2 linked regions of the Aquitalea magnusonii genome follow. The main gene of each other region encodes a partner of the protein of the gene in region 2 in a complex. Links are inferred from orthologs where the notes say so. Each region holds a gene or a part of one and is shown on either strand. Other genes may lie near its edges. The genes, in order: trxB and trxA.

What was found.
Region 1: the proteins of trxA (region 2) and trxB are in contact, whole or in part, in a crystal structure (PDB 1F6M), measured with the Escherichia coli proteins. The link is inferred for Aquitalea magnusonii from one-to-one orthologs.

Annotation. Positions count from the first base shown.
Region 1 is NZ_AP018823.1:2,412,681-2,428,300, forward strand. What follows is about bases 7,269-10,230. They hold trxB (thioredoxin-disulfide reductase), read left to right. Parts: upstream 7,269-8,253; coding sequence 8,254-9,207; downstream 9,208-10,230. Other genes in these bases: DLM_RS11545 (hypothetical protein), read left to right, coding at 7,269-7,812; DLM_RS23055 (putative motility protein), read right to left, coding at 7,941-8,135; DLM_RS11555 (Smr/MutS family protein), read left to right, coding at 9,212-9,844; DLM_RS11560 (peroxiredoxin), read left to right, coding at 9,927-10,230. Outside these bases: DLM_RS11515 (YhdP family protein), read right to left, coding at 1-1,335; glnE (bifunctional [glutamate--ammonia ligase]-adenylyl-L-tyrosine phosphorylase/[glutamate--ammonia-ligase] adenylyltransferase), read left to right, coding at 1,395-4,076; DLM_RS11525 (branched-chain amino acid transaminase), read left to right, coding at 4,165-5,088; DLM_RS11530 (zinc-finger domain-containing protein), read left to right, coding at 5,139-5,339; waaF (lipopolysaccharide heptosyltransferase II), read left to right, coding at 5,472-6,524; DLM_RS11540 (TetR/AcrR family transcriptional regulator), read left to right, coding at 6,533-7,123; more of DLM_RS11545, read left to right, coding at 7,219-7,268; more of DLM_RS11560, read left to right, coding at 10,231-10,379; DLM_RS11565 (PhoH family protein), read left to right, coding at 10,430-11,833; DLM_RS11570 (alpha/beta hydrolase), read left to right, coding at 11,838-12,671; DLM_RS11575 (cob(I)yrinic acid a,c-diamide adenosyltransferase), read right to left, coding at 12,747-13,298; DLM_RS11580 (hypothetical protein), read right to left, coding at 13,298-15,620.
Region 2 is NZ_AP018823.1:641,478-657,119, forward strand. What follows is about bases 12,659-15,642. They hold trxA (thioredoxin TrxA), read left to right. Parts: upstream 12,659-13,979; coding sequence 13,980-14,306; downstream 14,307-15,642. Other genes in these bases: DLM_RS03145 (ABC transporter ATP-binding protein), read left to right, coding at 12,659-13,772; rho (transcription termination factor Rho), read left to right, coding at 14,428-15,642. Also shown: DLM_RS03085 (aspartate aminotransferase family protein), read left to right, coding at 1-818; DLM_RS03090 (helix-turn-helix transcriptional regulator), read left to right, coding at 879-1,583; DLM_RS03095 (APC family permease), read left to right, coding at 1,728-3,239; DLM_RS03100 (DUF3156 family protein), read left to right, coding at 3,220-3,810; homoprotocatechuate degradation operon regulator HpaR, read right to left, coding at 3,883-4,365; DLM_RS03110 (SDR family NAD(P)-dependent oxidoreductase), read left to right, coding at 4,558-5,349; DLM_RS03115 (SDR family oxidoreductase), read right to left, coding at 5,425-6,204; DLM_RS03120 (MoaF C-terminal domain-containing protein), read right to left, coding at 6,221-7,048; enoyl-ACP reductase FabI, read right to left, coding at 7,231-8,019; DLM_RS03130 (extracellular solute-binding protein), read left to right, coding at 8,326-10,113; DLM_RS03135 (microcin C ABC transporter permease YejB), read left to right, coding at 10,116-11,165; DLM_RS03140 (ABC transporter permease), read left to right, coding at 11,162-12,193; more of DLM_RS03145, read left to right, coding at 12,195-12,658. UniProt on the Escherichia coli protein: Participates in various redox reactions through the reversible oxidation of its active center dithiol to a disulfide and catalyzes dithiol-disulfide exchange reactions.

The sequences.
Region 1 (15,620 bases), 1.8 Mb from region 2 along the record:
CTCGCCAAAACGCAGCGAGCCACTGACACCGCTGACGCCGGGGATGGATGAAAACGCCTGCCACGCCAATTGATCGAAACGGCTCGCCACCACGTACTGGCGGGGTGACTGCAAAGGGCCTTTCCAACTGAGCGACAGGTTTTTCAGCTGGCCGCTGGGTGCAAAACGGGAAAACAGCGAATTGCCATCCCCGCCCAGCGCTCGGATAAACGGCGTCAGGTGCGCCACATTGACATTATCCAGCGTCAGTTGGCCATAGCCCTGCGCTCCGGGCAGCCAGTTACCGCGAATACTGGAATTATCGAATGCAAGCCCGCTGGCACTGGCCAGGGTGAGATTGGACGCATTGATGGCGTAGATCCCGTCCGAGGAGCGCTCCAGTTGCAGCTTGCCACTGATGGCAGGCAATACCAGCGTGTGTGCATCGCGCGGCGTGTAGGCTGCATTGCGGATACTGACATCGGCATGCAGGCTGTTGACATGGCCATCGGAAAAATCCGCCTCCAGCGTGCCACTGCCTTCGCCGCTGTTAACCAGGCCAACCTTCTCCATATAGCGCGACAACATGCCGGCCTGCGCACCGTTGAGGCGTATGCGCGCACTGCCGGCCCAGTCGCGCCACTGGCGCAAATCATTGCCGCGCCATGACAATTCCATGTCAAAGCCCTTGCCCAGCGTGGCCACCGGCTTGCCGGACAGGCTCAGCCGGTGACCCAGCAGGGTCTGGCCCAAAATCAACTGGCCACGCTGCAAATCCAGCCGTGGCAGCCCCAGTTGCTTGTCTTCCCAGCTGATATGCGCCTGACTGATTTCAATGCGCTTCTGCCGTAACAGCCAGTTGGCGGAAGGTTCATCGTCGGCTGACTGCGACCGCTCGGGGCTGGCGGAGAGGTCAAAACCATTCAGCAGGATATGGCCATCGCTGTTACGCACCAGTGCCACGCTTGGTCCCTGCAGCACGATGCTGGAAAACAGCGGCTGCCAGGACAGCAGCGACCACCATGACGGCACCACCAGCACCTGCTGCAGGGTAAGTGCCTCGCCATTCACCGGATTGGCAATACGCAGCCCCTGCAATTGCAGCCGTGGTGCCACGCCTTGCCATTCGCCGGACAAGGCCCTCACGCTCACCTGCCGTCCGCTTGCCTGCGACAAGCTGGCCTCCAGTTGCGGGCGGAATTGCTCCAGCCGCGGCAGAAACCACCAGTTGAATACCGAAAAAGCACCACCCACCACGATGCCCGTCAGCAACAACAACAGGCCGACGATTCGCAGCAGTTTGCGCAGCAAGCGAATGACATGGATTCTGGCAAGCAGGTGCAGGGGCTTTTCCAAATGAGCTAAACCGATACAATGAGGTGTTATCAGGACCAACCAGCGAGTGCAGCGCCATTATGCCAGCAAACCCGGAGCATGCCATTGCCCAGAGCCGTGCCTTTTCACTTTATCTGGACCGGCTGCTGACGGCGCGGCCTGAACAGCTTGCCTTGCTGCAGAACCGCCTGCAACAACCACTGGATGCCGCCGAGATGGCTGGCTTTGCCGATTGGGACGCACTGGACGGGCCGGACAGCACGGCATCCGCCCTGCGTCGGCTGCGCCAGGCGGTAATGGCACGGCTGATTACTCGCGATCACAACGGCCTGGCCGGCCTGGACGAAGTCGTCAGCACCATCAGCCTGCTGGCCGAATTTGCCGTGCAGCAGGCCTTGGCCTGCGCCTGCCGCTCGCTGCCCCAGTATGGCCAGCCCATCGGCGAGGACAGTGGCGAAGTGCAGCAGCTCATCGTCATCGGCATGGGCAAGCTGGGCGGCGGCGAGCTGAATGTCTCCTCCGACATCGACCTGATCTTCATCTACCCCGAAGGCGGTGAAACCAGCGGCCCGCGCAAAATCAGCAACCACGAATACTTCAGCCAGGTGGGCAAGCGCATCATCAGTCTGATCAACGATGTCACGCTGGATGGCCAGGTGTTCCGCGTCGACATGCGCCTGCGCCCCTACGGCGACTCCGGCCCGCTGGTAATGAGTTTTTCCGCGCTGGAAAACTACCTGCTCACCCAGGGCCGCGAGTGGGAACGCTATGCCTGGATCAAGGCCAAGGCACTCACCGGCGATGTCACCGGCCTCTCCGACATGGTACGCCCCTTCGTCTACCGCAAGTATCTGGATTACAACGCCTACGGGGCGATGCGCGAACTGCACGCCCAGATCCGCCGCGAAGTGGCCCGGCGCGACATGGCCGACAATATCAAGCTGGGGCCGGGTGGAATCCGGGAAGTGGAATTCATCGCCCAGGTGTTCCAGCTGATCCGCGGCGGGCGCGACAAGAGCCTGCAATTACGCGGCACCCGCGCCACCCTGCAGCGCCTGGCCGAACTGCGCCTGCTGGAACCGGCTGCCGTGGCCGAATTGCAGGAGGCTTATGCTTTCCTGCGCAATCTGGAACACCGCCTGCAATACCTGGATGACCAGCAAACCCAGACACTGCCCGCCAGCGCGGAAAACCAGGCCCGCATTGCCGCCAGCATGGGCTTTGCCAACTGGCATGACTTCCTGGATGCACTCAACACCGAGCGGCGCAAGGTAACGCGCCATTTCGAACAAGTCTTCATCCTGCCCACCGAAACCGCACCCGATCATCCGCTGTCCTCCCTGTGGCGCGACATCTGCGAACAGGACCCGACCGAACAACTGGCCGGACTGGGCTTTGATGATGTGCCAGGCGTGGCGGGCCAGTTGCGGGCATTGGCCCAGAGTCAGCGCTACCAACAGATTCCACTGGCCGGGCGCAAGAAATTCGACGCACTGATTCCACCGCTGATCGAGGTATCCACCCACTTCCCCAACCCGGCCGCCACCCTGTCCCGCATCATCGGCCTGATGGAAGCCATCAGCCGGCGTGCGTCCTACCTGGCCTTGCTCACCGAATATCCGCAAACCCTGCAGCGACTGGCCACCCTGTGCTCGGCCAGCGCCTGGGTGTCCACTTACCTGACCCGCCACCCCATCCTGCTGGATGAGCTGCTGGACGCCCGCGTGCTGTACGCCACACCGGACTGGCCGGCACTGACTGCCCAGCTGGAAGCGCAAATGGCACAAAGCGACGGCGACATCGAAGCCAAGATGGACACCCTGCGCCACTTCCAGCACGCCCAGGCCTTCCGCCTGGTGGCACAAGACATTGCCGGCATGTGGACGGTGGAAGCACTGTCCGATCAACTGTCCCTGCTGGCCGATACGGTACTGGATGCCACACTGCGCCACGCCTGGCGCGACATTCCCAGCCGCCACACCGATACCCCGCGTTTTGCCATCATTGGCTACGGCAAACTGGGCGGCAAAGAGCTGGGCTATGCCTCCGATCTGGACATCATCTTTCTGTACGACGACGAACATCCCGACGCCACCGAGCTTTACTCGCGCCTGGCACGCAAGATGTCCACCTGGCTGACCAGCGCCACCAGCGCCGGCGTGCTCTACGACATCGACTTGCGCCTGCGCCCCAACGGTGCCAGCGGCCTGCTGGTCAGCTCACTAGCAGCCTTTCGCAACTACCAGGAAAAACAAGCCTGGGTGTGGGAACATCAAGCCCTTACCCGAGCGCGCTACGTGGCAGGCGATGCCACCATCGGTGAAGGCTTCGAAGCCATCCGCCATGACGTGCTAACCCTGCCGCGCGAGCTGGCCAAGCTGCGCAGCGAGGTTCTGGCCATGCGCCAGCGCATGCTGGAAAGCCACCCGCCACACGAGCACGACGTCAAGCATGCGCGCGGCGGCATCATCGATATCGAATTCATCGTGCAATATCTGATTCTGGCACACGCCGGCCAACTCCCCGCCTTCACCCGCAATACCGGCAACATCGCCCTGCTGGCCGTTGCCGCCGAGGCAGGACTGATCAGCCCCGAGCAGGCAGAACAGGGACGCGCTGCCTACCGCCACTACCGCAAGCTGCAGCATGCAGCCCGGCTAAACGAAAGCAGCAAGGTGGAAGTCAATGAAACACTGCGCCAGCACTACCAGCAGGGGCAGGCACTGTGGCAGCAGGTTTTCGGCACCGACAGCACAGCCTGAAACGGTTTTTCGCTGACGACGGTTCACAAGACCACGGCTGACGGTATAATCGCCAGCTACGCAAAACATAATGACGGAGAGCTCCAAGATGTCGATGGCAGATCGTGACGGATTCATCTGGTATGACGGCAAGCTGGTTGACTGGCGCGATGCCACCACCCACGTACTGACCCACACGCTGCATTACGGCATGGGCGTGTTCGAAGGCGTGCGGGCCTATGAAACCCCCAAGGGTCCGGCCATCTTCCGCCTGCAGGACCACACCGACCGCCTGTTCCGCTCCGCCAAGATCCTGGGCATGGACCTGCCGTTCAGCAAGGACGACATCAACCAGGCGCATCTGGACGTGGTCAAGGCCAACAAGCTGTCCTCCTGCTACTTCCGCCCGATGGCCTTCTACGGCTCCGGCAAACTGGGCGTGGCACCGAAAAAGGACGATGTACAAGTCATCGTGGCCGCCTGGCCGTGGGGTGCCTACCTGGGCGAAGAAGGCCTGGAAAAGGGCATCCGCGTGAAGACTTCATCCTTCACTCGCCACCACGTCAACATCACCATGTGCAAGGCCAAGGCCAACGGCAACTACATGAACTCCATCCTGGCCAACAACGAAGCCACGGCAGACGGCTACGACGAAGCCCTGCTGCTGGACGTGGACGGTTTTGTGGCCGAAGGCTCGGGCGAGAACATCTTCATCGTGCGCAAGGGCAAGCTTTACACCCCGGACCTCACCTCCGCACTGGAAGGCATCACCCGCGACACCGTGGTGCAGATTGCCCAGGAGCAAGGGCTGGAAATCATCGAAAAACGCATCACCCGCGACGAAGTCTACAGTGCCGACGAAGCCTTCTTCACCGGCACCGCCGCCGAAGTCACCCCGATCCGCGAACTGGATCGCCGTGCCATCGGTACAGGTAGCCGCGGCCCGATCACTGCCGCCATCCAGCAAAAGTACTTCAATATCGTGAAGGGCCTGGATGCCGAACACGAACACTGGCTAACCTACGTCAAGTAAACACACCCAAGCAGCAAGGGCCGGCAATGCCGGCCTGACAAGGAAAGACAATGGCTGAACTGAAAGAAAACACCCGTCGCGTCATCGAAGTGACCGCCAAAGACCTGCCCCTGCACTGCCCGATGCCGGACATGGTGGCCTGGAACTCGCATCCGCGCGTCTTCCTGCCAGTACACAAAACCGGCGAAGCGCTGTGCCCCTACTGTGGCACCCAGTACAAGCTGATCGGACCGGCCGGACATCACCACTAAGTCCTGGCCTGACCGACGGCATGCGAAAGGTGCGGGCTTCCGCACCTTTTTCGCTTGCCCGCTCACCAAATCAACGCCAGCTTGCCACCACAGCCGACACAGGATGGCGCTGATTTGGAAGCGGAACCCTTCATGAAGAAAAAAATACTGGTCATCGGCCCCTCCTGGGTGGGCGACAGCGTCATGGCCCAGCCGCTATACCAGCGCCTGCACCAACGACATCCCGGCCTGGAACTGCATGTATTTGCGCCGGCCTGGACCCTGCCCCTGCTCGCACGCATGCCGGAAGTGGCCAAGGCGCATCTCAACCCTTTCGGCCACGGCGCACTGCGCCTGCGCGAGCGCTGGCAAACTGCCCGCAAACTCAAGGCCGAAGGCTTTGACCAGGCCATCGTACTGCCCAACTCCATCAAATCGGCCCTGATCCCGCTCTTTGCCGGCATTCCCTTGCGGACCGGCTTCATTGGCGAATCGCGCTACTGGATTCTCAATGACACCCGCGAACTGGACGAGCAGGAACTGCCGATGATGGTGGAGCGCTTCTGCGCACTGGCAGAAACCCGCAACACCCCCTTGCCTCGCCCCATTGCCCATCCGGCACTGGTCACCAATCCGCAAAGCCAGCTGGAAACAGCCCGCCGCCTGCACCTGGACACCAGTCGCCCGGTGGTCGCCTTCTGTCCAGGTGCCGAATATGGCCCGGCCAAACGCTGGCCGGCGCGCCACTTTGCCGAACTGGCCAAACGCTTTGCCGCTGCCGGCTTTGCCGTCTGGCTGTTCGGCTCGGGCAAAGACAAGGACATCGGTGATGACATCGCCCGCCTGGCAGATGGCACAGCCATCAATCTGTGCGGCAGCACCGGACTGGAAGAAGCCATCGACCTGATGGGCCTGACCCGCCTGGCGGTGTGCAACGACTCCGGCCTGATGCACGTTGCCGCAGCCCTTGGCAAACCGCTGGTGGCGCTGTATGGCTCCTCCAGCCCGGACTTCACCCCGCCGCTATCGGATCAGGCCGCCGTGGTCAGCCTCAATCTGGACTGCAGCCCCTGTTTCGAACGGAAATGCCCCTATCAGCACACCAATTGTCTGGAACAATTGGGGCCAGAGATGGCATGGCAGGCCGCGCTGCGCTTTCTGCCCGAGCTGGGCCACTCCACCATTCAACTTACCCGCAGCACATAGGCTGAACCATGAGCGTACAAGACAAAAATAATCAGCCCGAGGAAAACAGCCGTCGCATGGAACTGGTGCGTGCCGCCGCCAAACTGTTCCGCGATCAGGGCTATGAACGCACCACGGTGCGCGATTTGGGCAATGCCGTCGGACTGCAGTCCGGCAGCCTGTTCTATCATTTCCGCACCAAGGAAGAAATTCTGGTAGCGGTGATGGCGCTGGGCATTAGCGCCACTACCGAGCAGTTGGGCGAAGCCATTGCGCGCGCCCGTAACCCGCGCGACAAGCTGTCCGCCCTGTTCCATGTTCATCTGAACTCGCTGCTGGGGGATAACCAGGCCGCACTGGAAGTGATGCTGTATGAATGGCGCAGTGTCTCTGCCGCGGCCAAACCCGGCCTGATCGTGCTGCGCGACCGCTACGAAGCACTGTGGCAAGAAGTACTGGACGAGGCCGCCGCCGCCGGACTGGTCAAGCAGGATACCCGCCTGCTGCGTCGCACCTTGCTGGGCAGCCTGCACTGGTCGGTGCAGTGGTACAAATCCGACGGTGAGCTGAGCGTGGACGCACTGGCAGAACGCATGCTGGCCTTGGTGCTGTTGAAGTAATCACACACCATGGCGCCATCCAGACTGATTTATCAGCAAACCCTGCGTAAAATGATATAAAATCACAGGGTTAGCCCATCAACAGGAGTTGCGCCATGGATAGCATCTCTCGCTTGCAGAGCAGTAGCGCCAGCACCACGGCCAACTTGTTGCAACAGAGCCGCAACAGCCGCGCAGCCAACAGCAGCCAGAACACCAGCGATACCAGTACCGTATCCACCCGCAATCAGAGCAGCACCGAACAACTGCAAACCACTGCCAGCAGCCTGCAGGCTGTTGTCAGCACCCCATCGCGGCAAAGCCAGAACCGCTTCCAGATCGAACAGACACTGGCCAGCCAGTTGACCTCCAGCCAGGCCGCCAGCGTCAGTACCGACAGCACGCGCACCGTGAATGCCAGCCGGGCCAGCAGTGAATCGGACAGCACCACCAGCAGTACCTCGGCAGCAGCCGTCAGCAGCCGCAGCCGCCAAACCACCGCCAGCAGCAATCGCAACAGCGAGCGCAGCAGTAGCGACAGCAATACCACCGCGAGCAGCCAGTCTGTTCCGGTCCGCAATCAGGCACAGCAGACGCTGGAAAACCAGAAGAACAGCGGCCAGATTGCCGTGGCGCAGTATCAGAGCAACCAGTCCCTGCTGGAAAGCACCACCCAGACCAGCAGCCGCAGAGTCAGTGAACAGGCCTGAGCCCGCTTCAGCACCGCACAAAAAAACCGGGCTTGCCCGGTTTTTTCATTGCCGCGTCCAAGGCTGCCTGCTGCACCGGCAACAGGCACAAAAGAAGCGGCCAGCGCCGCTTTTCCAGTCAGACCAGTTCAGGCACGGACATCAATACTTTGCCCCAGATGGGCCGGATTCGACGCAGGCTGGCTGATTTGCGTGCCGACATCGCTGGCACCCTGCACCAAGGACAATACCGACTGGCCTTCGGCCTGCAGCGATTTTTTCAGGGCGAACACCTGAGTGGCCGATGAAACATTCTGTCCGCTTACTTGACTTATTCCGTCCATGCCCCCACCTCCGCACTCATTACACGATTTAACAAGTCCAGTTTAGACCGCATGCGCCATTCTGTCATGGCAAAGCTGCTAAAATGACTGTTCAACGACCTAAAACAGGAACAACACGATGAGCAACACCCGTCACAGCCCCCTCCTGATCCTTGGTTCCGGTCCTGCTGGCTACACTGCAGCCGTTTACGCCGCCCGCGCCAACCTCAAACCGGTGCTGATTACCGGCCTGGCACAAGGTGGCCAACTGATGACCACCACCGAAGTGGACAACTGGCCGGCTGATGCCAGCGGCGTGATGGGTCCTGAGCTGATGCAACGCTTCCAGCAGCATGCCGAACGCTTTGGCACGGAAATGATCTTTGATCATATCCACACCACCCACCTGAATGAAAAGCCAATCCGCCTGGTGGGTGACGCTGGCGAATACACCTGCGACGCGCTCATCATTGCCACCGGTGCTTCCGCCAAATACCTGGGTCTGCCATCCGAGCAAGCCTTTGCCGGCAAAGGCGTATCCGCCTGCGCCACTTGCGATGGTTTCTTCTATCGCAATCAGGATGTCGCCGTGGTTGGTGGCGGCAATACTGCCGTGGAAGAGGCGCTGTACCTGGCCAATATCGCCAAACACGTGACCCTGATCCACCGCCGCGACAGCTTCCGTGCCGAAAAGATCATGATCGACAAACTGATGTCGCGCGTGGCCGAAGGCAAGATCACCCTCAAGCTGAATGCCAATCTGGATGAAGTACTGGGCGACGACAGCGGCGTTACCGGTGCCCGCCTGAAGTTCAATGACGGCAGCACCGAAGACATCAAGCTGATGGGTGTGTTCATCGCCATCGGCCACCAGCCCAATACCGACATTTTCAAAGGCCAGTTGGAAATGGATGCCACCGGCTACCTGATCACCCGTGGCGGCCGCGAAGGCAATGCCACCCTGACCAGCGTGGAGGGCGTGTTTGCTGCCGGTGACGTGCAGGACCACATCTACCGCCAGGCCGTGACCAGCGCCGCCTCCGGCTGCCAGGCCGCCCTGGATGCCGAACGCTATCTGGACAGCCTGAAGTAATATCTTGAAGGCCTTCAAGGATACATTGAAGGAAATCCGCCGGCAGGCGCGTCGCAGTGACGTGCCTGCCGTGCGTACGCCTACCCCTGCTCCACTTCCCGAGCCCGATTTCAAGCAACTGTTCAGCGATGTCATCCCGCTGAAGAGTCAGCCGCGTCACATCCCGCAGCACAAGAAACCCAGCCCGCACCCACGTCGCCGCCATGCTCAGCACGGCTTGTCAGCCCACACCGAGATGGAAGTGCTGCGTCATATGTCCGGCCTGTTCGAACCACAAGACAACCTGGCACAGTTTTCCCGCCCCGGCATGCCAGGCCAGACGCTCAGGCGCTTGCGCAATGGCCATTGGCCGGTTGCCTGCCAACTGGACTTGCACGGCATGGATCGTTACCAGGCGCAGGATGCATTGGCCCTGTTCTTGCACCGCGCACGACACCGCGGCCCCTGCTTGCGCATCATTCATGGCAAAGGCTTTGGCTCCAATGGCCAACCTGTGCTGAAAAAACTGGTGCGTAGCTGGCTGCGCCATCACCCGGAGGTATTGGCCTTCTGCCAGGCCAGCGAAACCATGGGAGGAGAAGGCGCACTGCTGGTGCTGATACGACGTGGTCATCATGAAGAAAACGGCTCAGAATAAGGATGACAACCGTAAGAAATTTCCGCTAAGCTCAAAGCAAGGCGGTTGTACTCCCACCAACCACCACCGTCAGGAGTCTTGCATGTCAGGCACACCCTGCCCCGACTTCACCCTGCCCGGCACCGCCGGCACCACCTTCTCTCTTTCCGCTGCGTCCAAGCCGCTGGTGATCTACTTCTACCCCAAGGACAACACGCCGGGCTGCACCAACGAAACCATGGATTTCCGCGACCTGCACGCCCAATTTGCCGCGGCTGGCGTCAGCATTGTCGGTATCTCGCGTGACAGCATCAAATCGCATGAAAACTTCAAGGCCAAGCTGGAGTTGCCGTTTGAATTGCTATCCGATGCGGAGGAAACTGTTTGTACCCTGTTTGACGTCATCAAAATGAAAAACATGTACGGCAAGCAGGTCAGAGGCATCGAGCGCAGTACCTTCGTGATCGATGCCGGCGGCGTGATCGTGCGCGAATGGCGCAAGGTGAAAGTGCCCGGTCATGCTGCTGAAGTTCTTGCCTTTGTAAACACTCTCTAACGCAGTGCCCCGGTCTGCCGACCGGGCTCTGCATCGCCAAGGGGTCCATCATGGTAAGCCGTAAGAAAAGCAAAACCACCAAGCTGTTCGTTCTGGACACCAATGTATTGCTGCACGACCCTACCAGTTTGTACCGCTTCGAAGAGCATGATGTTTTCATCCCCATCATCACCCTGGAAGAGCTGGACGCCCACAAGAGCGGCATGTCGGAAGTGGCGCGCAATGCCCGCCAGACCAGCCGCTTTCTGGACGATATTGTCAGCGGCTGCGAAAACAAGATTGAAGCCGGCATCACGCTGAAAAATGCCAGTCGTGATGCTGCCACTGGCAAGCTGATCCTGCAGACCCAGGCCATTCACAGCGTGCTGCCCGCTTCCCTGCCGGTAGGCAAGGCGGACAATCAGATCCTCGGCATCGTGATGGCCCTCAAGGAGCTGCATCCGGAGCGCTCGGTCATCCTGGTTTCCAAGGACATCAATATGCGCATCAAGGCCCGTGCGCTGGGCCTGGATGCCGAAGATTACTTCAACGACAAGGTGCTGCAGGATTCGGACCTGCTGTACACCGGCACGCGTGAAATCGACGAGGCGTTCTGGGAACGCAATGGCAAGGACATGAAGTCCTGGCAGGAACAGGGCCGCAGCTTCTATCAGGTAAAAGGGCAGGATGTTCCCAACCTGCTGATCAACCAGATGCTGTGGCAGGAAGGACCGCAGCCTTTGCAGGCGCGCGTGATCAAGGTGGAAGGCAAGAGCGCCGTGATCCAGACCCTGAAGGATTACAGCCACCACAAGAACAATGTGTGGGGCATTACCGCGCGCAACCGGGAACAAAACTTCGCGCTGAACCTGCTGATGGACCCTGAAGTGGACTTCATCACCTTGCTCGGCCAGGCCGGCACCGGCAAAACCCTGCTCACCCTGGCCGCGGGCCTGGCCATGACGCTGGAGCAAAAACTGTATTCGGAAATCATCATGACCCGTGTCACCGTGCCGGTAGGCGAGGACATCGGATTCTTGCCGGGCACCGAAGAGGAAAAGATGGCCCCGTGGATGGGTGCGCTGGAAGACAACCTGGACGTGCTCAACAAGAGCGATGACGACGGCGGCGACTGGGGCCGTGCCGCCACCCGCGACCTGGTGCGTTCGCGCATCAAGGTGAAGTCACTCAACTTCATGCGCGGCCGGACCTTCCTCAACAAGTACCTGATCATCGACGAGGCGCAAAACCTGACGCCCAAGCAGATGAAGACACTGATCACTCGTGCAGGTCCGGGAACCAAGGTAGTCTGTCTGGGCAATATTTCGCAAATCGACACCCCCTATCTGACCGAAGGCAGTTCCGGCCTCACCTACGTGGTGGACCGCTTCAAGGGCTGGGAACATTCCGGCCATATCACCCTGCAACGCGGGGAACGTTCACGCTTGGCAGACCATGCCGGAGAGGTACTTTGATTCAATGCAACCACGCCTCGAACTGATTCATGAGGCAGCAACAGGGACGGCGCGCCAAGCGCCGCCCCTTTTGTTTGTCCACGGCGCATTCTGTGCCGCCTGGTGCTGGCAGGAAGCCTTCCTGCCCTGGTTTGCCCGCCAGGGCTACGACTGCTGGGCGCTCAGCCTGGAAGGACATGGCGACAGCGACGGCCACCAATACCTGGCGGCCATCAGCATAGACGACTATGTGAGCAATCTGAGTGCGGCGGTCAAGCGCATCAAGCGTACGCCCATCATGATTGGCCACTCGATGGGGGGCTTCGTCCTACAGCAATACCTGACCCGTCAGCGCCTGCCGGCTGCCGCCTTCCTGGCATCAGTGCCGCCTACCGGGCTGGCCAGCTCCAGCCTGCGCCTGCTGACCCAGGCACCGGCCTTGCTGCTGAACCTGAATCGATACCAGCAAGGCAATTACAATCCGGCTCAGGATGAGCTGCGCGACTTGCTGCTGTCGGCGGATGCGCCTGCCAACATCACGGCATTGCTGGTGGAAAAGTGCCAACTGGAAAGTCAGCGCGCGGTGATGGACATGACCTTGGTCAATCCCTTGGGGATAGCGGCCATCCCGCCGTTACCGGCCCTGGTGCTGGGGGCGGCCGAGGACATGCTGATCTCACCGCAGGATGTGGTGGCAACAGCAGAGCGACTGGATGTACATGCGGAAATCCTGCCGCATATGGGTCATATGATGATGCTGGACACGCACTGGGAACGCACGGCAGAGCGCCTGCTGCAGTGGCTGGAGCAGTTACCGCCCGAGGTGCTTGCCGCGTCCCCCAGCCATGCCACGGCCTGATATCAGCCAGGCTGCAGCACCATGATAAGCAAAGCCGCTCACAACAGCGGCTTTTTCATGGCTGACCAGCAGGCATCAGGCGCGGCGGTGCGGTTGCCACAAGACATCGGGCTGGCCCAGCACCTTGTTCAAATGACGGGCCAGAATGAACAGGGCATCGGACAAGCGGTTCAGATACTGCCGTGCCGATGGTGAAACCTCGCCCTCATGCGAGGCGGCCACCAGTGCGCGTTCGGCCCGACGACACACCGAACGGGCCTGGTGGGCCAGGCCAGCCGGACGCGAGCCCCCCGGCAAAATGAACTCCTTGAGCATGGGCAGATCAGCATTCATTTGACTCACCCACTCTTCCAGCATGGCAACATGCTCCGGCTTGAGTGCGGCATAGCCCGGCACCGCCAGCTCGGAGCCCAGATCAAACAGATCGTGCTGCACCGCCAGCAAGCGCTGTGCGACCTCAACGGGCAGGTCCTCGGCCAGCAGCACACCCAAAACCGAATTAAGCTCGTCTACATCACCCAGCGCCTGAACGCGCGTGCAATCCTTGGCCACCCGGCTGCCATCCCCCAGACCGGTGGTGCCGTCGTCCCCGGTACGGGTGACAATACGGGATAAACGGTGTCCCATCAGTTTTCTCCTCCACGAGACGGGTCATGCTGCCCTTGCTGCTCACGTCCCAGCGCCAGAATGGCCTGACGCAGGCTTTCCTTCAGGGTTTCGCCAAACAGCATGTCGTAGTCTTCCTTCAACTGCTGCATCACGCCGGACAGCATGTTCTTGGCCTGCAGTTCCAGAGCGTCCTGCAGCCATAGTGACAGCTCCACCTTCATGCGTGGCAGCAGTTTTTCATACATGGCTTCCACCAGCGCCCGCTCATCCACCACCGCAACCGTTTCATCCTTGCGAGCGGGCGGGTTCATCAAGGCTGCGGCAGCCGAGGCAGTGGTGACAGCGGCAACACTCAGCACCTCTACCGACTTGGCCGCATCCGGCGTTGCCGTTTGCGGTCCTGCCTGTGGCATGGCAGCGGCAAAACTGGTACCGGCCAATGTTTCCAGTGCTGCCGACGGCAGCGCAGGCTGCTCATCGACGGCTACTACGGCCTGTTGCAGCGGTTCCACCTCGCCTGCCTGCGGCAACAGCGCTTCGTCCGTCTCGGTCAGCAGTGGCAAATCCGGCGGCGCAGCCGGGGTAAGCAATGGCGGCGCCTCCACCGCTACTGCGGCCTGTTGCGGCGGTTCCACCTCGCCTGCCGGCGGCACCTGCGCTTCGTCCGTCTCGGTCAGCAGTGGCAGATCCGGCGGCGCAGCCGGGGTGACAGTCTCCGGCTGCGGCGGTGTCAGCACCGCCGACTCCAGCTCTGGTGCAACCACGCCACTGGCCCGTTCAATGGCGAAGGGCGATTCGGCAAACAATCCCTGCACCGGTGCAGAGAGCGCCGCCGTGTTGCCGGCTGGCTGGGCCGGCGCAGCGGCGTCAGAGCCGCACAACGCCGCGTCCTCATCCCGTACAGGCAGCGCCGGCATGGCGGACGATACCGCGGGCATGACAGTGCTGACTTCCGTTACCGCCGCGTGCTCTTCGTCTTCAGCCAGGTTAAGTTCGGTCTCACTGGCGCGATCCACCTCATCCAGGCCGGGCCAGCTTTCCTCCATTTCCACCAGAGGCTGGGTCTCGGTGCTCAATACTGGCGACTCCGCTGCCTGCAAGGACTGCAGGCTGAAGTCTGCATCGCCCGGCGCATCCGCCAGCAAGGCCGAGGCGGCCAATATAGCGGCCTCATCCTGCAGCTCAGGCACGGCGGCATCCGGCTGCCCGGCGGTCCCCAGTCCAGGCCAATCCTGCTCTTCCGCCGGCAGCATGCCGGGCAGATTGGCCATGGCCTGCAGCAGTTCATCTTCGCTCAGCGCAGTAAATGCCTTGTGTTCCGGCTCCGGTACCGCATGCAAGGATTGCAACAAAGCGTCCTGCTCGGCTTCTGTCTGTTGCGCCAGGGTTTGTTCTGCAACGCGCAATACATCATCCAGCGAGGCGGGAGCGGAAGATACCAGTGCCTGCGCCCGCGCCAGCAATTCACTTGCGGAAGGCGTTTCCTCTTCCAGCCGTCCGATACCGCCACCCAGCACCCCGGCAGGCAGGCTGTCCAGCGAGATGGACAATCCACCGGGCAAGGCCGGGGGCATATCTACCGGCGTGCCATGTCGGGTTTCCGGCTCCGGGACTGGCGCAGTGCTGACAGCCTCGGCTGCCAATAGCGGTTGGGGGGTGTCCGGTTCTGCTGTGGCTGCAGGGGCTATCGCCTCTTCGCCCATGTTGCCCCAGTCATCACCCAGCTCGTCTGACAGATCCGGAATCTGCAGCTCATCTTCCAGCGCAGCCAGGGTCGGGATCATCACGTCGGCTTCCTGCGCCACCGCTGGCGTCGGCACCTCGGCTGGCAAGACCGGTTCTGGCGCAAGCGCCGCTGCGGCTACCGGCGCGACGGGTGCTGGTGCTGGTGCTGGTGCTGGTGCTGGTGCTGGTGCTGGTGCTGGTTCATCCAGCATGAATTCAAATCCATCCACTGCCAACAAGGGCGCTTCCGGCCTTGGCTGCGATTGCGCTGCCGGGGCGATGGCCATTCCCTGGTCGCCGTGGAGTACCTGCTCCAGGTCCAGCTCTGCTGCGGGTTCGGTCAGGTCCAGCGAAGGCAGACTGGCCAAATCCAGTGCGGCAGCAGCCGTTGCGGGCGCAGCCACATCCAGATCTTCCAGCGTGAGTTCCGGTATTTCCAGCTCCGCCACCCCCTCTGCCGGCAAGTGGATGCCACTGGGCAGGGCATTCGCTTCACTGGAAAAATCAAAATCCGGAAGGTCCAGCACTTCCTCTGCCAGTACCGGAATGGCGGATTCATCCACCACTTCGTCCAGCACGGGCAGGTCCAGCTCGTCCCAGGAGGGCAGATCAGGC
Region 2 (15,642 bases):
TCCATGTGGAAACACCGTGGCTGTACCGCAACCCGTTTACCGAAGATCCGGAAGAACTGGCGCAGATCTGCGCGCAGATGCTGGAGCGGGAAATCCTGTTCCAGAGCCCGGACACCGTGGCCGCCTTTATTGCCGAACCCATCCAGGGTGCCGGTGGTGTCATCGTGCCGCCCGCCAGCTACTGGCCGCGGATCCGCGCGGTGTGCGACAAGTACGGCGTGCTGCTGATTGCCGATGAAATCGTCACCGGTTTTGGCCGTTCCGGCTCCATGTTCGGCAGCCGTCTGTGGGGCGTGAAACCGGACATCATGTGCCTGGCCAAGGGCATTTCCTCCGGCTATGTGCCGCTGGGTGCCACCGTGGTGAACCAGCGCGTGGCCGATGCCTTTGCCAAGAACCAGGATTTTGGCGGCGTCATCATGCACGGCTACACCTATGCCGGTCACCCGGTAGCCTGCGCGGCGGCCATTGCCAACCTCAAGATCGTGCGCGAGGAAAACCTGCCGGCCCAGGCCGCCGCCCAGGGTGAATACCTGCTGGCCAGGCTCAAACCGTTTGCCGACAAATACGCCGCCGTCGGTGAGGTACGTGGCAAGGGGCTGATGATTGCGCTGGATCTGGTGCAGGACAAGCACAGCCGCGAGCCTATCGATCCGATGGGCGGCTATGCCAACAAGGTGGCCGAAATCGCCCGTGAAAACGGCGTGCTGGTACGCCCGGTGGGTACCAAGATCATCCTGTCGCCGCCGCTGGTTATCGGCCAGGCAGAATGCGATGCCATTGTCAGTGCGCTGGCTGCCGGTTTCGAGGCTGCCTGAACCATGTGACGGGAGGGAGCGGGCCAGGCGCCTGCTTCCGCCCATTGCCAGGACAACACCATGGCCCATCTGCTTGCTGACGCACCGGTGGCAAAGCCGTTGCAACGCTGTCTGGACGTGCTGCAGGATGTGTTGCCGCACAGCGCCACTGCTTTTTACCGGGTGGACCGGCAGCAACAGCCGCATGATTTCGTCTTGCGCCACATGCCGCAAGAGCTGCACCAGCACTATGTGGCGCGTTACATGGGGCACGACCCGCTGCATCCGGCCAGATTGGCGCGCCAGCCGCTGGATGTGGTGACGCTGGGTAGTGCCTTGCCTGTGTCGCAACGTGCCACATCGCGCTATACGCCGTTTCTGGCCAGCAACCGGCTGGTGGATGTGGCGGAAATCCTGCTGCGGCGGCAGGGGCGGGTGGTGGCCGCTTTCTCCTTGTTACGGCAAGGGCGGATGCCCGGCTTTGCCGACGACGAGCTGCGTGTGCTGCATGGCTTGCATGGCCTGCTGGACATGGCGCTGGACAGCATGCTGAGCCAGCCTTGCCCGGCCCCCGCCATCGTGCTGACCGAACGCGAGCAGGCAGTGGTCATGCTGTTGTCTACCGGTGCCTGCAACAAGACCATTGCCCGCGAGCTGAACATGGGTCTCGCCACGGTCAAAACCCATTTATTGCACCTGTTTCGCAAGTTTGATGTGAGTAGTCGTACCGCGCTGGCGCATGCCCTGTTTGTCCGGCAACAAGCCGAACAGCACTTGCGGCAGTGACGGTTTCGTCCGGGACAGCCATAAAAAGAAGCGCGCCCGGTTATCAGCATGATGGGGAAGGTGTACTGATGCGCCACAGACAGGTAGCAAGCCTGCTGCAGTGCCTCCCTGCCATGGTTAGCGAGTCTTCAGGAGGAAAACAGCATGTCGATAGAGAAGAAACTGACCCGGCACCTGCAGCAAGGGGTGGTGGGTTTTCCGGTGGCGCTGGCCAGTTCGGTCGGCGTGGTGATGGCCAGCCCGGTCATCCTTACCGTTACCAGCGGTTTTGGCATGGCGGGCAGCACCTTTGCCCTGGCCATGCTGATTGCCTTCATCATGATGCAGGCGCAGGCCACCACCTTTGCCGAAGCGGCCTCGATGATGCCGACGTCCGGTGCCGTCTACGATTACATATCCTGCGGGCTGGGGCGCTTCTGGGCGATTACCGGCACCATCTCGGCTTATCTGCTGGTGCATGTGTTTGCCGGTACGGCGGAAACCATCCTGTCCGGCATCATGGCGCTGGTGAACTTTGAACACCTCAACACCATGCTGGAGCACAGCGGCACTTCCTGGATGGTGGGGGTAGGGCTGGTGGTGTTGTTTGGCGTGCTCAATGCGCTAGGAATTACCATTTTCGGCAAGGCTGAAATCGTGCTGACCTTCGTGATGTGGGCCACGCTTACCGTGTTCGGCATCATCGGCCTCATCAAGGCCCCGGCTGTGTCGCTGCAAGGCTGGTTCGGCAGTCCCTTGGACCTGAGTGACGCCAGTGGCGTGCTCAGCCTGATCGGCATGGCCATGTTCATGTTTGTCGGCTTCGAGCTGGTGACTCCGCTGGCACCGGAGCTGAAAAACGCCGGTCGCAACATTCCGCGTGCCGCCAAGCTGGGCCTGACCGGCGTGGCCGTTACCATGGCCATCTACGGGGCGGCCATGGTGCATCAGGTGGCCAATGTGGCAATGGACCCGAAAAATCCCGCCGGCCCGCATTTGCTGGATACCCCGATGGCGATTCCGGCCTTTGCCGATCAGGTGATGGGCCCCTTCGGCAAGATCTGGCTGGGTATCGGCCTGCTGTTTGCCGGTGCGGCCACCATCAATACCCTGATTGCCGCGCTGCCGCGCATCCTGTACGGCATGGCGGTGGATGGTGCGCTGCCCAAGGCGTTTACCTATCTGCACCCGCGTTTCAAGACGCCGCTGGTGGGCATTCTGGTGGCGGTGGTCATTCCCTGCGTCCATGCCTGGTTCATCCAGGGTGATCTGGACCGCATCATGCCGCTGGTGCTGGCGGCGGTATGTGCCTGGGGTGTGGCTTATCTGCTGGTGAATCTGGCCATCGTGCGTCTGCGCTTCACCCGGCCGGATTTCCCGCGGGCCTATCGCTCGCCCTGGTTCCCGCTGCCGCAGATCGTGTCCTCGGTGGGCATCCTGATTGCCATCTGGTACATCACGCCGCCGGGCATGCACCCGCGCGACATCTATCTGCCCTTTGGCATCATGCTGGGTCTAACTGCGCTGTATGCACTGGTGTGGACCGTGTTTGTCCAGAAGGTGAACCCCTTCCGTGCGGTGGCCATAGAAGACATTCTGGCCGAGGAGTTCGGCAAGGTGGGCGGCCATGCTTCGCTGATCGACGAGGAGCTCAAGCGTGTTGCCTCTGGTGCTTGAGCGGCTGTGGCAGCCGCGCCTGCCACGGGCTTACCGGCCGGGGGCAACCCTGGCCAGGCTGGCGCAGGACCTGAACGGGCTGGAAGTGGTCGGTGCGGAAGAGGGCTGTCCGGCTTACCGCTTGCCTGCTGCAGACTGGTTTTTCCGGGTGGAGGAGCGGGTGGAAAGCCAGTTCCTGCTGCATACCGTCAGTTGCTGCTTTGTACTGGCACTGCCGGGCAGTGCGCCATCCCGTCCGTCCCGGCTGCAACTGCAGCACCGCGGTAACTGGCAGCGCAGCGGTTTTGCCTGTCTGCGCCGCGAGGGGGATGGCGCAGAGCTGGCGGCCCTGATGGCCTTGTTACAGCAGGACCGCGACTTGCACATCGCGCTGATGCCGCTGGATTTCAAGCGTTGTGAACTGATTGCGGATGAGCAGGGCTGGCGGCTGGAAGTCGAGCATTTTGCCGCCAGTGAAGTGGTGGGCAGCTTCCCGCCTTTTCGCCGCTATATCCGCCTGTTGTCCACACAGAAACTGGCCTTGCTGGCGGTAATGGCGGCGGTGCGGCGAGTGGCGGCCGGCGCGGGCTGATTTTTACGCGGTAAAACAATACACAACAGGCCCCGGCATTACGCCGGGGCCTGTTGCATTCAGTCTCTGGTGTCAGCGGTCCGCTTCGGTCAGCAGCGCCTTGTCCTCGCTCAGCGCCACGGGGGCTGGCAGTTGCTCCAGTTCGTTTAGCAGGCTGATCAGCAGTTCCAGTTTTTCCTCGCCAAAATGCGCTTCTATCTGCCGATAGCAGGCGTTGGACAGTGGCGCGACTTCGCGTGTCAGTTGGCGACCTTCCCTGGACAAGGACACAATCAGCCGGCGGCTATCCACCTTGTCGCGGCTGCGGTGAATCAGGCCGGCCTTTTCCATGCGCACCAGAATGCCGGTAAGGCTGGGCGACAGGATGCAGGCCAGGTCGGCAATCACCCCGGCTTCCATTTCGCCGCGGTCATCCAGCAGGCGCAGAATGCGCCATTGCTGTTCGGTCAGGCCCACACTGTTGAGCAAGGGACGAAAGTAAGCCATCACGGCTTCACGGGCGCGCAGCAGGTGCTGCGGCAGGCGGTGCTGGTGTTGTGCGCTGGAAGTTGGCATGCGATTCAGGATGGCGGATCAATGTGATTAATATCTTAACATTCTGAGCGCCTGTTCCCAAGTCGCCATCTGCCATTTGCCCGGAACAATGTGGGTCACATGCAGAGGCGGCTCCTCCATCTGGTGGATGGGGGATGCTGACCGGCCTGCCTACACTGTGGCTTCCCGTTCTTATTTCTGGAAGGAAAGCAGATGGTAGCTCAAGCCAAAACCGTGGTGATTACCGGTGCCGGCAGTGGCATAGGGGCAGCTTGCGCTGCATTGCTGGCCGCCGACGGCGTGCAGCTGGTGTTGATTGGCCGTCGTGCCGCGCCTTTGCAGCAGTTGGCCGCGCAATACGGTGCGCTGGCACTGGATGGTGACGCGGCGGACAGCACGCGCTGGCCTGGCTGGCTGGCGCAAATCCGCCAACGCTGTGGTGCCATTGACGGCCTGCTGTGTTGTGCCGGCGGCCTGGGCATGGGCAGTGCGCTGCAAACGGATGACGCCGCGTGGCATGCCGCCATGCGTGCCAATCTGGATACCGCTTTTGTTGCCGCACGGGCATGCCTGCCGGATTTGATCGCCAGCCGGGGTGCCATGGTATTGCTGGCTTCGATAGCCTCACTGGCCGCCGGGCCGGAGGTGTGTGGCTATACCACCGCCAAGCATGCGCTGATTGGCCTCACCCGCTCGTTGGCGCGTGATTACGGCCCGCACGGGGTGAGGGTGAATGCGGTGTGTCCCGGCTGGGTGAAAACGCCGATGGCGGATGAGGAAATGCAGCCGCTGATGCAACAGTATGGCGACAGCCTGGATCAGGCCTATGCCCGGGTGACGGCGGATGTTCCCTTGCGCCGGGCTGCCGCACCGGAGGAAATCGCCAGCATCTGTCGCTTCCTGCTGTCGGAGCAGGCCAGCATCATCACCGGCGCGGCCATTGTGGCCGATGGCGGCTCCAGCATTGTCGATGTGCCTACCCTGGCTTTCAACGCACTGTCCTGAGCACAGTTTCAATTGGATTCAATGAACAACACCGCCTACATGGCGGTGTTGTCGTTTGCGGCACTACCAATCGTTTCAGTGCAGCGCCGCCGTGCTCTCCGGCAAGGTGGCACCGCCGTCCACGATGATGGTCTGCCCGGTGATGTAGGCTGCGGCATCCGAAGCGAGAAACAGCATGGCGGCGGCAATATCTCCCGGCTCGCCCAGTCGCCCCAGTGGAATGTTGCGGGCGATGGCGGCATTCAGCTTGTCATCGCCCAGATTATCCATGGCCGGGGTGCGGATCATGCCCGGTTCCACGCCGTTGACGGTGATGCCATCGGCCGCCAGTTCCAGCGCGGCGGCGCGGATGAAGCCATTGACCCCTGCCTTGGAAGCGGCATAGTGCGCCAGCCCCGGATAGGCAACCCGCGGGCCGGTTACCGAGGAAGTCACCAGCATGCGCCCGCCGCCTTGCGCGCGCATGGCGGGCAGGGCGGCCTGACTCAGCCAGAACAGCGCCTGCAGATTCACCGCCAGCGTTCGTTGCAGCAGGGGCGGGGTGATGTCGGCAAACGCAGTGAGCGGGAAAAAGGCCGCGTTGTGGATCAGCACATCCAGCCGACCATATTCTGCCAGTACCTGCGCCACCAGTGCGGTGGCCTGTTCCGGCTCGGCCAGATCGCACTGGCAGGCACTGGCCCTGAAGCCTTGTGCCTGCAAGGCGGTGGCAGTGGCACGGGCTGTTTCTCCCTGCACATCGGCCACCACCACCGTGGCCGCGTGGCGGGCAAGCAGTTGGCTGATGGCGGCACCTATGCCTTGTGCGCCGCCGGTCACCAATACCACTTTGCCGGCAAAATCCAAGTTCAGCATGGGCGCTTGCTCCGGCTTACAGGGCGTGGCGGGTGTGGTTGAGAATCTGCGCGATGGCACCCACCGGGAAGTTGGACAGCGCGCTAAAGTCGTTGCCCTGGTAGCCGAAGATCTTGCCATCGGTTTTCAGTTGTTGCAGGTCGATCAGCACCACGCCCAGCGTGGGGACAATCTTTTCCCGCCACACAAACAGGTAGAGCTGCTCTGCCAGCTTGAAGTAATGGCAGCGGTCCACATCGGCCAGCCCTTGCTCCACCCCTTGCAGGCATTGCCAGGTATAGAAGTGGCTATTCAGATAGATGTGTTCGTAGCATTCGGTGGGGCTGTAGCGGTACTGGTTGCGCAGGCCGATCAGCTCGTCGGTGCTGTGGTGCAGCGCACTGTGTGCTGTCACCGGCTGGTCGATGCAGCCATGGGCAAAGCGGCAGTCCACCGCGGTAAGCGCCTCACCGGACAGCACGCGGCTGAAGGCCGAACGGGCGACATCCTCCTCCCGTGGTAGCACCCCGGCCACGGCAGTGAACAGCCCATGTGCCAGATCCAGTACCAGGCTGAGCGAATGGCCGTGCTGCCCTTCCGGCAGGAAATCCAGCAACACGATATCGGGGCGCAGGCTGCTGGCGCGGTAGCGGCCCTGGCCGCTGAAGCCTGACGCCTCTCCGTCGGTCAATGCCGTCAGTTGGCAATCCGCGGCGTTCACTTGCAAGCGGGCGCGGCTGCCATCGGCAAAATGCAGTTGCAACTGGCGGCCTTGCAGCAGCGGGCTGAAAGGCAGGATGTGGCTTTCCGGGGCAAAGCCGTCGGCCAGATCACCGACCGGGATGAAAACGGGTTGATTGCTCATGCTGCGCTCCTGATGAAGGTGGGTGTGGGCGCAGTGTGCAATGGGCTTGGGCAGGCAACCATCCACCGTATGGTGGAGCCATGGATGACAAACAGGGCGCTGTCCTGGCAGGAGAGCGCCCTGTAATTGCTTATCCCGTCAGTAAACCAAAGCTGAGGAGATGCGTGATGAAAGCTGCGGAATCAGGCGTCCGGCACGTTCATCGAGTTGATGCTGAAGCCGGCGTCCACATAGGTGATTTCGCCGGTGATGCCGGAGGACAGATCCGACAGCAGGAAGGCAGCGGTGTTGCCCACTTCTTCGGTGGTCACATTGCGGCGCAGACAGGATTGGCCGGCAGCAATGGACAGCAGCTTGGAGAAGCCGGAAATGCCAGCGGCAGCCAGGGTCTTGATCGGACCGGCGGACAGGCCGTTCACACGGATGCCGTCCTTGCCCAGGCTGGCAGCCATGAAGCGTACCGATGCTTCCAGGCTGGCCTTGGCCAGACCCATCACATTGTAGTTGGGGATGGCACGTACCGCGCCCAGGTAGGACAGGGTCAGCAGGGCGCCGTTACGGCCTTGCATCATCGGGCGGGCAGCCTTGGCCAGTGCCGGGAAGCTGTAGGACGACACATCGTGTGCAGTCTGGAATGCTTCGCGGCTCAGTGCATCCAGGAAGTCGCCTTCCAGCGATTCGCGCGGGGCGAAGGCAATGGCGTGTACCAGGCCGTCCAGGCCGTCCCACTGTTTGCCCAGGTCGACAAACAGCTGGTTGATTTCATCGTCGCTTTGTACATCGCAGCGGAACACCAGTTCGCTGCCAAAATCCTTGGCCATTTCACGTACACGATCTTCCAGCTTGTCCACCACATAGGTGAACGCCAGCTCGGCACCTTCGCGATGGCAGGCTTGTGCGATGCCATAAGCGATGGAGCGGTTGGAGATCATGCCGGTAATCAGAATTTTTTTGCCTTGCAGAAAGCCCATTTGGAGTCCTTCTTGGTAGAAACAGGGGGGCATTATACCCAAGCCTGCGCTACGCTGTCGTGGGGATTGTCCTACAGCCCGCCCTTACACCGGGGCAGGCACTCGGAAAAAGGTTTATATCGAGGTAACAAGCCGTAAAACGTTGCGGGACAACATACCGCCGCCATATTAAAACAAGCTATTCTAGCCGCGATGTATCATAAATCCCGTCTGGGCAGGGTTGGACGCCTGCGTCAGCCTGCCGGAATCAGGGTAAAAACCACAATCATAAGCTAGTCATGATTAATGCGTAAGCCGTAAAACAAGATGAAACATTTACATTGGCTAGGGGTTGCACTGCTGCTATGGGCGTGCGGCGGCATGGCTGCGCCATCTCAGGCGCTGGGCTATGTGCCGAAATATGCGGCAGGCTTTACACATTTTGACTATGTCAATCCGTCTGCGCCCAAGGGCGGGCGGCTGATGCTGTCGGCCCAGGGCGGTTTTGACACGCTCAATCCCTTCTCGCTCAAGGGCGACAAGGCCGACGGGGTAGAAGCGCTGACGCTGGACACCCTGGGGGTGAACAGCGAGGACGAACCTTATAGCTGCTATGGCCTGCTGGCGGACGATATGCAGCTGGCGGCAGACAAACTGTCCATGCGTTTTCATCTCAACCCGCTGGCCCGCTTTGCCAATGGCCGGCCGGTGCAGGCCGCCGATGTGGTGGCCTCCTTCAATACCCTCACACGCGATGCCGCCGCCACGCCGCAATACCGGCTGTACTGGGCGGATGTGAAGCAAGCAGTAGCGCTGGATGCCAATACGGTGCGCTTTGATTTCAAGCGCCGTAATTCCGAACTGCACATGATTCTGTGCCAGTTGCCGGTGTTTTCCCGGCAGTGGATTCCGGCCGGCAAGACGCTGGCTGACATGGTGCTGGTGCCGCCTGTCGGTTCCGGCCCTTATGTGCTGAGCCAATACCAGTTGGGCAAGAACATCCGCTTTAGCCGCAATCCGCACTACTGGGCGGCCAATCTGCCGGTGCGCCGCGGCATGTTCAATTTTGACGAAGTCGGCTACCGCTATTACCAGGACGAAACCGCCCGGCTGGAGGCCTTCAAGGCCGGTGAATTTGATGTCTCGGCCGAAAACATGGCCAAGCAATGGGCGCGTGGCTATCTCGGCGCTAAGTTCGACGATGGCCGCATCGTCAAGAAAGCCCTGCCGCATCAGCGTTCTGCCGGCATGCAGGGCTTTGTGTTCAATTTGCGCCGCCAGCAATTTGCCGACAAACGTCTGCGCCAGGCCATCAGTCTGGCCTTTGACTTCGAATGGGCCAACCGCAACCTGTTTTATGGCCAGTACCGCCGCAGCAACAGCTTTTTCACCAATAGCGAACTGGCCGCCAGCGGCCTGCCCGGGCCGGATGAGCTGAAGTTGCTGCAGCCATTGCGCGAAAAGCTGGACCCGGCGGTATTCGGCCCGCCGGTGGAGCCGCCCTTTACCGACGGACGTTATGGCATACGCCGCAATCTGCGCGAGGCGCGTCAACTGCTGTTCGAGGCGGGCTGGCGCTACGAAGGCGGCAAGCTGGTGGATCACCGGGGCCGCCCGTTGCGCATCGAGTTTCTGACCTATTCCAAGGTATACGACCGGGTGGCCAGCGGCTGGCAGCAGAACCTGGCCAAACTGGGCATCACCCTGACCGTGCGGGTGGTGGACCCGGCCATCTACCAGCGGCGGCTGAATGATTTTGACTACGACATGACGGTGGTGGTGTACGCCGCCAGCAACAGTCCGGGCAACGAACAACTGGATTTCCATAGCTGCCAGGCGGCGCAGACGCCCGGTTCGCAAAACTGGGCCGGGCTGTGCGACCCGGCGGTGGAGGCCTTGTTGCCGCAATTCCAGCACTTTACCAGCCGGCAGCAACTGCTGGCCGCCAGTCATGCGCTGGATCGGGTGCTGCGTGCCGGCTACTACCTGGTGCCCAACTGGAATCTGCCCTATCACCGCATGGCCTGGTGGAACCGCTTTGGCCAACCGGCCAGGCTGCCGCTGTATTACAGCCCGACCACGTGGGCCATCGAAACCTGGTGGGAGAAAAAATAAGCATGTGGCGCTATATCCTGAAACGGCTGTTGCTGATGATTCCCACGCTGATTGGCGTGTTGGCGCTCACCTTTGCCATCATCCAGTTTGTGCCGGGCGGCCCGGTGGAGCAGATGGTGCAGCAATTGAGCCATAGCGGCGTGGGGGGTGAAACCACCGCCATCAGCAGCGTGTTCAAGAGCCGTGGCGGCTTGCAGCCGGAAGAGTTGCAGGCACTGAAAAAGCTGTATGGCTTTGATCAGCCGCCCTTGCAGCGTTTTGGCCATATGCTGGCCGGTTTTGCCCGTTTCGACCTGGGCGAGAGCTTTTTCCATCACCAGTCGGTGGCGCAGCTGATTCTGTCCAAGCTGCCGGTATCGATGAGTATTGGTCTGTGGACCTTCTTTATCACCTATCTGCTGTGCATTCCGCTGGGCATTGCCAAGGCGGTGCGCGATGGCAGCCTGTTTGATCTGGCCAGCAGCACGGTGATTTTGCTGGGCTATGCCATTCCGGGCTTCGTGCTGGGGGTGGCCCTGCTGGTGTTGTTTGGCGGTGGCAGCTTCTGGCAGTTGTTTCCGCTGCGCGGGCTGGTGAGCGACAACTGGGACAGCCTCAGCCTGATCGACAAGGTGCTGGATTATCTGTGGCACATCGTGCTGCCAGTGACGGCCTCGGTGGTGGGGAATCTGGCGGTGATGACCATGCTCACCAAGAATGTGTTTCTGGAAGAAATCCGCCGCCAGTATGTGTACACCGCCCGCGCCAAGGGCCTGTCGGAGCGGGCCATCCTGTACCGCCATGTGTTCCGCAATGCGCTGATTCCGCTGATTACCGGTTTCCCGGCCGCCTTCATCGGTGCTTTCTTTACCGGCAGCCTGCTGATTGAAACCCTGTTCTCGCTGGATGGGCTGGGTCTGCTGTCCTACGAGTCGGTGATGCGGCGCGACTACCCGGTGGTGATGGGCAGCCTGTACGTATTCACCCTGCTGGGGCTGGTGGCCAAGCTGCTGTCGGATCTGAGCTATGTGCTGGTGGACCCGCGGGTCAGTTTTGACGGAGGTGAGCGATGAGCCATGCGCCCAGCCTTACACCCGGCCAGCGCGCCTGGCGACGCTTTTGCCAGCACAAGCGCGGCTTTTACAGCTTGTGGCTGTTTTTGCTGTTTTTTGTCCTGTCGCTGGGGGCGGAGCTGCTGTCCAACGACCGTCCGCTGATGGTGCGCTATCACGACCAGCTATATTTCCCGGTGCTGTTCGATTATCAGGAAACCGCCTTTGGTGGTGACTTTGATACCGCCACCGATTATCTGGACCCCTTCATCCAGGACCAGTTTGCCCGGCCAGGCAATTTCGCCATTTATGCGCCCAATCCCTACAGCTACAACACGGTGAATTATTTTGCCGACAATCCCAATCCGGCGGCACCGTCCTTCGACAATGTGCTGGGCACCGATGACCGTGGACGCGACGTGCTGGCGCGCTTGATCTACGGCTTTAGGGTATCGGTGCTGTTTGCGCTGGCGCTCACCGTCTCCGGCACCCTGCTGGGGGTGCTGTTTGGTGCGCTGCAAGGCTTTTTCGGTGGCAAGTTGGACCTGGTGGTGCAGCGTCTGCTGGAAATCTGGGGCAGTCTGCCCGAGCTTTACCTGCTGATCATCCTGGCGTCCTTGTTCAAGCCCAGCTTGCTGCTGTTGCTGGTATTGCTCACCCTGTTTGGCTGGATGGGGCTGGCGGATTATGTACGGGCCGAGTTCCTGCGCAATCGCCAGATGGACTACGTGTTGGCGGCGCGGGCCTGCGGTCTGAACAGTTGGCAGATCATGTGGCGGCACGTGTTGCCCAACAGCCTGACGCCGGTGCTGGCCTTCCTGCCATTTCGGGTGAGCGGGGCGATTCTGGCGCTCACCAGCCTGGATTTTCTTGGCCTGGGTGTGCCATCGTCCACACCCAGCCTGGGTGAGCTGTTGGCACAGGGCAAGGACAATCTGGATGCCTGGTGGATCGCGCTGCCCACTTTTGCGGTGCTGACCACCACCTTGTTGCTGCTGATTTTCATTGGCGAGGGTCTGCGCGCCGCGCTGGACACCCGGAAAGGCTGAGATGGAAACCCTGTTGACCGTTGCCGCGCTCAATGCCCACTTTGGCCGGCAGCAAGTATTGTCCTCGGTCGGTTTCAGCGTGGCAGCCGGCGAAAAAGTGGCGCTGGTGGGCGAGTCCGGTTCCGGCAAGACCGTCACCGCCCAGGCGCTGTTGCAACTGAACCCGGAGGTGCGGCTGACGGGCTCCATCCGCCTGGCTGGAGAAGAACTGCTGGGCGTGGGCGAGAAGCGCCTGCGGCAAATCCGTGGCCGCGACATCGCCATGATTTTTCAGGAGCCCATGCATGCGCTCAATCCGCTGTTCACCATAGGCCGGCAAATTGGCGAAACCCTCACCCTGCACCTGGGGCTGACGGCGCGTGAAGCACGGGCCGAGGCCATTCGCCTGTTGCTGCGTACCGGTATCCAGGATGCCGCCGAGAAGATCGACAGCTACCCCTTCCAGCTGTCCGGTGGCCAGCGCCAGCGCGCGATGATTGCCATGGCGCTGGCGTGTCAGCCGCGTCTGTTGATTGCCGATGAACCCACCACCGCACTGGATGTGACGGTGCAGGCGCAAATCCTGCAATTGCTGGATGAATTGCAGCAGGAGATGGGCATGGCGGTGCTGTTCATCACCCACGACCTCAACCTGGTGCGGCGCTTTGCCGACAAGGTGGTGGTGATGCGTGGCGGCCTGGTGGTGGAAAGCGGCAAGGTGGTGCAGGTGTTCAGCCACCCGGCTCATCCTTATACCGCCGAACTGTTGGCTAGTCGGCCAGGCATCCTGGACGCCGAAGTGCAGGAGTCGGCCGCGCTGCCGCTACGGCTGCAGGCCAGGGACATCACCGTCAGCTATCGCCGCAAGGCAGGTTGGTTCAGCCAGCGGTTGGTGCCGGTGGTGCAGCAGGTATCGCTGGATGTCCCGGCAGGGCAAACGCTGGGCATTGTCGGTGAGTCCGGCTCCGGCAAGACCACGCTGGGGCATGCATTGCTGCGCCTCTTGCCCAGCCAAGGCCAGATCAGGCTGGACGACATGGCACTGCAGGACTTGCGTGGCCGTCGCCTGCGCCATGCCCGCAAGGATTTCCAGGTGGTGTTCCAGGACCCGTTTTCCTCGCTGTCGCCACGCATGACGGTGGGGCAGATCGTCGCGGAGGGCCTGGCCTTGCACCAGCCGGGTTTAAGTGCCGCGCAGGTACGCCAGCAGGTGATAGCCACCCTGACCGAGGTTGGCCTGCATCACGAAATGATGGAACGCTATCCGCACGAGTTTTCCGGCGGCCAGCGCCAGCGCATTGCCATTGCCCGTGCCTTGATTCTCAAGCCGAAACTCATCTTGCTGGACGAACCGACCAGCGCGCTGGATGCCACCTTGCAAAAGCAGGTGCTGCAATTATTGCGCAGCCTGCAACGCAAGTACGGCCTGAGCTACCTGTTCATCAGCCATGATCTGGCGGTCATCCGCGCGGTGGCCCACCGGGTGCTGGTGCTGCAGGCCGGCCGGGTGGTGGAGCAGGGGGTGACTGCACAGGTATTTGACAAGCCGCAGCAGCCCTATACCCGCCAATTGCTGGCAGCGGCGCTGCCAGGCTCTTGAAAATGGCGCAGCTGCTCCCCATTCTCTGTGAATACCGCTTGGCACAAACCGGAATTTTCCAGCAACATCGGCAAGTGCCAACCCTACTTGCAAGCCGGGCTTGCAAAAGCCGCAACTGCCGCTAGGCAGCGGTTGCCCCACAGTCAGTCAGTTGTTACCATCAGCGGCTAACGACACTGCAAACCACCCCGAATACTAGAGGAAGCCATGAGCGATCTTATCCTGCATGTAACCGACGACTCCTTTGAACAAGACGTCCTGAAGGCCGATGTGCCGGTTCTGGTCGACTACTGGGCTGAATGGTGTGGTCCTTGCAAGATGATCGCCCCCATCCTGGACGAAGTGGCCAAGGAATACGCCGGTCGTCTGAAAGTGGCCAAGCTGAACATCGACCAGAACGAACTGACCCCGCCGAAATTCGGCATCCGCGGCATTCCGACGCTGATGATTTTCAAGGATGGCCAGGTAGCGGCCACCAAGGTGGGCGCACTGGCCAAGAGCCAGCTGGCCGCCTTCATTGACAGCCACATCTAAAGCGTCTATTCTCACCTGAACTTCTTCAAGCAGGCGGCGCATCAGTCGCCTGTTTCGTATCCGCATCCACACCCCACGAACAGCGTTCTGCTCAATCTTTACGAGTCGACCAACGGCCGCTATGCATTTATCTGATCTCAAACACCTTCATGTATCCCAGCTCGTGGAAATGGCTATTTCCAACGAGATCGAGGGCGCTAACCGCCTGCGCAAGCAAGATCTCATCTTTGCGCTTCTGAAAAACCAGGCCAAAAAAGGCGAAAGCATCTTCGGCGAGGGCACCCTGGAAGTGCTGCCGGACGGTTTCGGTTTCCTGCGCAGCCCGGATACCTCGTATCTGGCTGGTCCGGATGACATCTATGTCAGCCCGTCGCAGATCCGTCGTTTCAATCTGCATACCGGCGACTCCATCGAAGGCGAGATCCGTACGCCCAAGGATGGCGAACGCTACTTCGCGCTGGTGAAGGTGGACAAGGTCAATGGCGAGCCGCCGGAGAACTCCAAACACAAGATCCTGTTTGAAAACCTCACGCCGCTGTTCCCGACCGAACAGTTCAAGCTTGAGCGTGACATTCGTGCCGAAGAAAACATTACCGGTCGCATCATCGACCTGATTTCGCCCATCGGCAAAGGCCAGCGCGCCCTGCTGGTGGCACCGCCGAAATCCGGTAAAACCGTGATGCTGCAGCATATCGCGCATGCCATCATCGCCAATCATCCAGAAGCGGTGATGATTGTGCTGCTGATTGACGAACGTCCGGAAGAAGTGACCGAAATGCAGCGCTCGGTGAAGGGCGAGGTTGTATCCTCCACCTTCGACGAGCCGGCCACCCGCCATGTGCAGGTAGCCGAAATGGTGATCGAAAAGGCCAAGCGCCTGGTCGAGCACAAAAAGGATGTGGTCATCCTGCTGGACTCCATCACCCGTCTGGCCCGTGCCTACAACACCGTGGTGCCGGCTTCGGGCAAGGTACTGACCGGTGGTGTGGACGCCAACGCCCTGCAACGCCCCAAGCGTTTCTTTGGTGCGGCACGTAATGTGGAAGAGGGTGGCAGTCTCACCATCATCGCCACGGCGCTGGTGGATACCGGCAGCCGCATGGATGATGTGATCTACGAAGAATTCAAGGGTACCGGCAACTGCGAAATCCATCTGGAACGCCGCATGGCGGAAAAGCGCATTTTCCCGGCCCTCAACATCAACCGTTCCGGCACGCGCCGTGAAGAGCTGCTGGTGCCGCAAGACCAATTGCAGCGTATCTGGGTACTGCGCAAGCTGCTGTACCCGATGGATGACATCGAGGCGATGGAATTCCTCCAGGACAAGATCAAGGCC